Fodinicurvata sp. EGI_FJ10296: one gene and its partner. The protein of the gene in region 2 interacts with the protein of the main gene of each other region in a pairwise test. Links are inferred from orthologs where the notes say so. Each region holds a gene or a part of one and is shown on either strand. Other genes may lie near its edges.

Region 1 (3,255 bases), on a different replicon or contig from region 2:
CGTGGTCAAGATCGGGTCGGCCCTGCTGATCGATCCTGAAACGCACGCGCTGCGGCGGGGTTGGCTGGACGCTCTGGCCGACGATCTGGCGGCGTTGCGCCGACAGGGGCAAGACGTCGTCGTCGTGTCGTCGGGGGCGATCGCGGTGGGGCGCGAGCATCTCGGCCTCGTCGGCCGACCGCTGCGCCTGGAAGAAAAGCAGGCGGCCGCAGCGACTGGCCAGATCCGTCTGGCCCATGCCTATCAGGAGACACTGGCCCGGCACGACATCACCGTGGCCCAGATTCTGCTGACCCTGTCCGACACCGAGGCGCGGCGCGCTCACCTGAACGCCCGCGCGACCATCGATCAGTTGCTGACCCTGGGCGTAATCCCGGTCATCAACGAGAATGATACCATCGCGACCAACGAGATCCGCTTTGGTGACAACGACCGTCTGGCAGCGCGTGTCGCCCAGATGATCATGGCCGACACGCTGGTTCTGCTGTCGGATATCGACGGTCTCTACACCGCCGATCCACGCACCGACACCGGCGCCAAGCATATTCCTGTCGTGCGCGACCTGACGCCGGAGATCGATGCGATGGCGGGGCGCGCGCCGCCGGGCTATTCGTCGGGCGGCATGATCACCAAGCTGGCCGCCGCCCGCATCTGCCTGTCATCCGGCTGCCGCATGGTCATCGCCCAGGGCCAGGCCCCGCATCCCCTGCGCCGGTTGGCGGAGAACGAGCGGTGCACGTGGTTCCTGCCAAGCGAAGGCCCGAGAACTGCACGCAAGACCTGGATCGCCGGCAGTCTGGCGCCCATCGGCCGGGTGATCATCGACGACGGCGCCGCCGAGGCGCTGAATTCCGGCAAGAGCCTGCTTCCCGCAGGCGTCGTCGGGGTCGAGGGCGAGTTCCGGCGCGGCGACCCGGTCGCGGTGACGACGCAGGACGGACGGCAGATCGCGCGCGGCCTTTCGGCCTATGATAACGCCGATGCCGCCCTGATTGCGGGCCATCACAGCCGCGATATCGAGTCGGTCCTGGGCTATCGCGGCCGGGATGTCATGATCCACCGCGACGATCTGGTGCTAATGTAGGCGCAAGCATTCGCAGAAGCGTACGCGGGCGAAAAAGGAACCCAGCAACGATGTCTACAGTGTCCGATCTTGAAACCGGTGATATCGACCGCTTGATGGCTGATCTCGGCGCGGCCGCCAAGGCTGCTGCCCGCCAACTGGCCGCGACCCCGACCGAAACGAAGAACGCCGGCCTACGCGCCGCCGCCCGCGCTCTGCGCGCTGCCACGCCTGCGATCCTGAACGCCAACACCAGGGACATCGAAGCGGCGAAGGCCGCCGGGTCGCCGGGCGCCTTCATCGACCGGCTTGAACTGACGCCCGAACGCATCGATGCCATGGCGGCGGGGCTTGAGGCTATTGCCGATCTGCCTGACCCCGTGGGGGCGGTCATCGACAGCTGGGAGCGCCCGAACGGCCTGGCGATCAGCCGCGTGCGGGTGCCGCTGGGCGTGATCGGCATCATCTATGAGAGCCGACCCAACGTCACCGCCGACGCCGGCGCCCTGTGCCTCAAGGCCGGCAACGCCGCGATCCTGCGTGGCGGGTCGGAGAGCTTCCATTCCTCGACCGCCATCTGCGCGGCATTGAGCGAGGGTCTGGCCGAGGCCGGCCTGCCCGCCGGTGCCATCCAGTTGGTACCGACAACCGACCGCGCCGCCGTCGGCCGCATGCTGACCATGACCGACGTCATCGACGTCATCGTGCCGCGTGGCGGCAAGTCGCTGATCGAGCGGGTGGCACGCGAAAGCCGGATCCCGGTGCTGAAGCACCTGGACGGCATTTGCCATGTCTATGTTCACGGCGACGCGGACACCGCCATGGCGGCGGACATCGTCCTGAACGCCAAGATGCGTCGGACCGGTGTATGCGGGGCAGCGGAAACATTGCTCGTCGACCGGGCCGGCGCCGACCGGCTGCTCAAGCCGATTCTCGACGCCCTGATCGCGGCCGGGTGCGAAGTTCGCGGCGACAATGCCGTGCGGGCGCTGGATGCCCGCGCGCTGCCGGCCACCGAAACCGACTGGGAGACGGAGTATCTGGACGCCATCCTGTCGGTCCGGATCGTCGACGGCGTCGATGAGGCGATCGCCCATATTGAACGCTATGGATCCCATCATACCGAAAGCGTCGTCACCGAATCCTCAGCCGTTGCCGAGCGTTTCTTCGCCGGCGTCGACAGCGCCATCCTGCTGCACAACGCCTCGACCCAGTTCGCCGATGGCGGCGAATTCGGCATGGGGGCGGAAATCGGCATATCGACCGGCAAGCTCCACGCGCGCGGCCCCGTCGGGGCGGAGCAGTTGACGAGCTACAAGTACATCGTCCGCGGCACGGGACAGACGCGGCCTTGACCGGGTCTCTGACTGTTTCGGCACGCCGATCGATACCGGCCACGGTCACGCCCTGGACGGGCGGCAGCTTCGGCGCCTTGAGAATCGGCCTGCTTGGAGGGTCGTTCAATCCGGCCCATGAGGGGCACCGGCACATCAGCCTGATCGCCATGGCGCGGCTGGGACTGGATGCGGTCTGGTGGCTGGTAAGCCCCCAGAATCCGCTCAAGGCGCAAAAGGGTATGGCGCCGATCGACGAGCGGATTGCGAGCGCCGAGACCACGGCGCGCCACCCGCGCATCGTGGTAACGGGTGTCGAGCGGCAACTGAATACCCGGTTTACCGTCGATACGGTGCACCGGTTGAAGCAAAGCCATCCCCAATGCCGCTTCGTCTGGCTGATGGGGGCAGACAATCTGGCACAAATGGATCAGTGGTCGCGTTGGCGGCAATTGTTTCACCAACTGCCCATTGCGATCGTGTCCAGGCGTCCATATTCTCTAAGAGTGGCCAATTGCAAGGCGGCAGCGGCGTTCGCCGCCCACCGGATCGCGGAGGGTGGCGCCTGGACCCTGCCCCGGATGACAGGCCCGGCCTGGGTGATGCTTCACGGACCGGACCATCCGGGGTCGGCGACGTCGGTCAGACGGGGTGCACCAATGCGGCGCCGCGACAGTTGGACCACATATGTTTGATGTTTCACACGACAACCCGGGAGATAGCCCCATAGCCACGAACACACCGTTGAGCCCGACGCGGCCCAACATCCCCGTCCCCTCCCTTATGGACGAGGCGGGGGCACTGGCAGACTTGATCGTCACGTCCCTGGACGACGACAAGGCTGAAGACACCGTTGTG
Region 2 (4,360 bases):
AACCGCTTGATCAGCGCCTTGGCCAGTGGCTTGACATCGCGCCGGGGAATGGCCCCGAAGAGCAACACCTCCAGCAGTTCGTGATCGGACAGCGCATCGTCACCGCTATCCAGAAAACGCGATCTCAGCCGCTTTCTATGCCCGCTATTGGCGTGTTCGACGGCGCCAGTGGCCGCCGGGGCCTCACCGTCGCCGACGGCGGCCCCGTTGTCGTCGAGCCCGGTCACCGGCTCGACGTATCGGCTGTATAGGGAGGACGGGTGTATCCGGCGGGCGACAGCGTGAAAATCTCGCAGCCGGTATCGGTCATGCCGATCGAATGTTCGAACTGAGCCGACAGACCCTTGTCGCGGGTCACGGCCGTCCAGCCGTCCGACAGCACTTTGACGTCGGCCTTGCCCGTGTTGATCATCGGCTCGATGGTAAAGAACATGCCGGGCTTGAGCACCGCGCCCTCACCTGGTCGGCCGTAATGCAGCACGCTGGGCGGAGCGTGGAACTGCCGGCCCAGACCGTGGCCGCAGAAATCGCGCACGACCGAGAAGCGCTGCGATTCCGCCAGCGTCTGAATGGCGTGCCCGATATCGCCCAGCGTGGCGCCCGGCTTGACGACGTCGATGCCCGCCATCAGGCAATCATAGGTAACATCGCACAGGCGCCGTGCCTTGATGCTGACCTTGTCGCCGGAGATGAACATCCGGCTGGTGTCGCCATGCCAGCCATCCAGAATGACCGTGATATCGATATTCAGGATATCGCCATTGCGCAGCCGCCGATCGCCGGGGATGCCGTGGCAGACGACGTGATTGAGCGAAATGCAGGTGGCCTTGGGAAAGCCGCGATAGTCAAGCGGCGCCGGCACGGCACCGTTATCGCGAATATAGGCATGACACAGCGCATCAAGTTCCCCGGTCGTGGCGCCCGGAACGACATGCGGGGTGATGTAATCCAGCACCTCGGAGGCCAGACGGCCAGCACGGCGCATGCCCTCGAAGTCATCGGGGCCATGTATGGGTATTCCGGCCTCCGCCGTCCTGTCGATTGCCGCCTCGATCACCTGACCATCCCCGAATTCTTCCACCGAAAATCCCCGCGCAGGCCGTCAAACAGACATGCTGCCCGGCCCGCCTGCTTCTATATAACAACCGGCAGCCGCCGATCCACCGTGATACCGCCCACAGCGATCCGGCAAGCGTAACATACGATCTCCACCCCTTGTTCGGCTACCCTGGAAAGGGTGGCAGCATAGACCGGATCGATATCGGCAGCGGGGCGGAAATGGTCGCAATCCATCCGCTGAACGATAAAGCACATCACCGCCCGTCCGCCCCCGGCAACCACCGCCGCCAGTTCGCGCAGATGCCGGGTGCCGCGCGCGGTGACGCAATCGGGAAATTCAGCGGCGGTCGGATGGAGCCCGTCCTCGCGGCGGAGATGGACGTTCTTGACCTCGACATAACAGTCCGGGACCTCGCGCGCCGGGGCGTCCGCCGCCCCCGACAGAACCAGATCGACGCGGCTGTTGGTGCCGTATTTGACTTCGTGCCGAACGGTGGCATAGCCGGAAAGTTCGGAAAGGGTACCGGCCGCGATTGCTTCGGCCGCCAAACGATTCGGAAGCCCGGTATTGACGCCGACGAGTCCGGACGGCAAATCCACCAGTTCCAGCGTGTGCGGATATTTGCGCGTCGCCACCGCCGATTCGGAGATCCATACCGGCAGACCCGGCGCGGCCAGCCCCAGCATCGCCCCCGGATTGGGGCAATGGACGGTCAGATCCCGGCCATCGTCCAGCGTGACATCGGCCAGAAACCGCTTGTACCGGCGTTGCAGCCGACCGGGGATCAACGGGGCGGGAAAATTCATGCCGGCGACCCTAGAAACGCAGCGCCCGGAGTGCAAGTCCGCTTGTGCTGTCGTATGGTGCAGCGGACGAAAGCGAGGAAACACCCGATGACATCCGACACCACGGTTACCGCCTGCCTGCTGCTGATCGGCAACGAGATCCTGTCCGGCCGCACCAAGGACGCCAATCTGTCCTGGCTGGCCGAGGCACTGGGCGCGGCGGGCATCCGCCTGCGCGAGGCGCGCGTGATCCCCGACGATCCGGAGGAGATCGTCGCCGCCGTCAATCATTGCCGCGCCCGCTATGATCACGTCTTTACCACCGGCGGCATCGGCCCGACCCATGACGACATAACGGCCGGCTGCATTGCCCGCGCATTCGGCGTGCCGCTGGAACGCAATGCCGACGCCATCGGCCGGCTCGAACGGCACTACAACGACCCCAGCAAGCTGAACGAGGCCCGGCTGAAGATGGCCGAGATTCCGGTCGGGGCGAGCCTGATCGACAATCCGGTCAGCGCCGCGCCCGGTTTCACCCTGGAAAACGTCCATGTGCTGCCCGGCGTGCCGAAGATCATGCAGGCCATGGCCGAAGGGTTGATCAAGACGCTCAAGGGTGGCCGGGTCATGCTGTCCAGGACGCTCGTCTGCCGGATCATGGAAGGCACGGTCGCCGAAACGCTGGGACGGGTGCAGGCAGCCCACCCGGACGTCGAGATCGGCAGCTATCCGTATATGAGCCCGAACAACGCCGGGGTCAGCCTCGTCTTCCGCTGTGACGACGCCGCAAAGCTGGAACTGGCGGTGGCGGCGATGGAGGGGGAACTGAAGGCACTCGACACCGAATACCGGGTCGAATAGCGCGCGGATGCCCCGCCTTCAGCGCCAGCCCATATCGGCACCGAAGAACTGGTACACCGCCGCGATCGCGACGATGACCCCCAGCCAGATCGCGGCATAAAGCAGGACCGGCTTGCCACGCGACATGGCGATCATGCGCGGGAAGTTCCACGCGATCAGCGCCACCATGCTGATCAGCGCCAGAATCTGAACGGTCGTCATGTCTGAGCGGCCCCTTCTGCTGCGGCTCGCGCCACCCGTCGGCACGACGTCCCGACATCCTTAACGACCGAGAGCCCTTGCGTCCACCCGTTGCTGCCGGTAAGAAATCGGGCGTGATTGCGGGCGGACGTGGCGGAATCGGTAGACGCACCAGACTTAAAATCTGTTTCCCTTTTGGGAGTGGGGGTTCAAGTCCCCCCGTCCGCACCACTCGGTCACCGAAGGTCGCCTCTGCGGCCGAACACAGCCACATGATTTGCCTGTTTTTTGGCCCAGGATGACCTGTGCGCAGCACATGTATCATGAAATCGAGGAATGCCATGCCTCCATCACCGGGGCCTGATCAGAAAAGGACGTGGCGGTCCATGCTCCGGGTTCGCTGTGGCTTTAATCGGCCGAGCGACCAGAATCGAATTTCCACGGCGGACCGGGAACCAAGCTTCTGGCCTTTGCCTGAGCCGGACCCAAAGTCCGCCTGAACGCACGCAACATGAAGCTGTCCTCGGCGCAAAACGCCCGGATCCAGCGCAGGATATGAAGAAGTCCAGTAGCAGCCAATTTTGTGGCAGGCCCTTTTTTTCTGACGATAGCGAGCCGGCAATCATACTTAAGAAAAAATCCCGCTTATAAGTTGGGTAATCTTGTGATTGACTGAAACTTGGGCGTCACTAAAATTCGTAATAAATGTACGCACGTCATGATTCCGACAAAAATTTGCTCTATCTTGTCTCCTTTAGTGCATTATACTCTTCCTCTGATGAAATTTTCTCAACAACCAAGGAAACCCAAGCATCATTATACGTGTAATCACCATGGGCCTTGTGGAATATGCAATACCTCTTGTCTGTATTACTCTTTTCAGTCGCACCTGATTGAGGTCTAACCTTATACCTTTTCCAAGCTTGCTTGTGATTATATAGTGTGAATTTCCTTCCAGACATTTCGCGTATTTTTTCTCTCGCCTGATCCGGCTTATAAGGATAGTCATCGTCCGCAATAACCCGTTTTTCGAGAATATTATGTATCTTCTTACCTTCCTTCGATTCAGGTCTAACGAACTCAAAGTTCGCTTTATTTTTCGACGCTCCCTCTAATAAATATACAACGCGAAAACGATATTCCAAGTCGGCCTTTTCTGCCTCCGATAACCTTCCTTCCAGCTCTGCATCCAAGGCGGAAATGTGCTCCGGAATGTCATACTTCTGAAGATCATTCAACTGCGTGAAATTCATCTTTGCAAACTGTAGCGCAATTGATAAATCAGATTTAAGAGATATGCTATTTCCAAATAATTCGCATATAGATTGATCGAAATTTAAACATGCGGCCTGAAATAATGAGAAAAATTTTACATCTGATCGACCAAGAAGTTTGTGCTCAACGGCATCTCTAATTTCGTTGATATCTCTGATATTATTTCTTATGCCGTCACTCAGAGGAAAATCACTTCTTT

The links. Proteins that work in one complex are often made in the same cells at the same time.
Region 1: the proteins of sfsA (region 2) and ABZ728_RS07740 interact in binary tests that used the Escherichia coli proteins (3 or more experiments, as listed by UniProt). The link is inferred for Fodinicurvata sp. EGI_FJ10296 from one-to-one orthologs.

What each region holds. Positions count from the first base shown.
Region 1 is NZ_JBFCVL010000003.1:325,528-328,782, forward strand. Bases 423-3,255 are described here. They hold ABZ728_RS07740 (glutamate-5-semialdehyde dehydrogenase), read left to right. Parts: upstream 423-1,092; coding sequence 1,093-2,418; downstream 2,419-3,255. Other genes in these bases: proB (glutamate 5-kinase), read left to right, coding at 423-1,084; ABZ728_RS07745 (nicotinate-nucleotide adenylyltransferase), read left to right, coding at 2,415-3,092; rsfS (ribosome silencing factor), read left to right, coding at 3,142-3,255. Outside these bases: more of proB, read left to right, coding at 1-422. UniProt on the Escherichia coli protein: Catalyzes the NADPH-dependent reduction of L-glutamate 5-phosphate into L-glutamate 5-semialdehyde and phosphate. The product spontaneously undergoes cyclization to form 1-pyrroline-5-carboxylate.
Region 2 is NZ_JBFCVL010000011.1:12,672-17,031, forward strand. The notes cover bases 1-2,980. They hold sfsA (DNA/RNA nuclease SfsA), read right to left. Parts: upstream 1,867-2,980; coding sequence 1,135-1,866; downstream 1-1,134. Other genes in these bases: radC (DNA repair protein RadC), read right to left, coding at 1-227; map (type I methionyl aminopeptidase), read right to left, coding at 224-1,042; ABZ728_RS20585 (competence/damage-inducible protein A), read left to right, coding at 1,954-2,706; ABZ728_RS20590 (hypothetical protein), read right to left, coding at 2,725-2,907. Outside these bases: ABZ728_RS20600 (DUF3644 domain-containing protein), read right to left, coding at 3,627-4,360. UniProt on the Escherichia coli protein: Binds to DNA non-specifically. Could be a regulatory factor involved in maltose metabolism.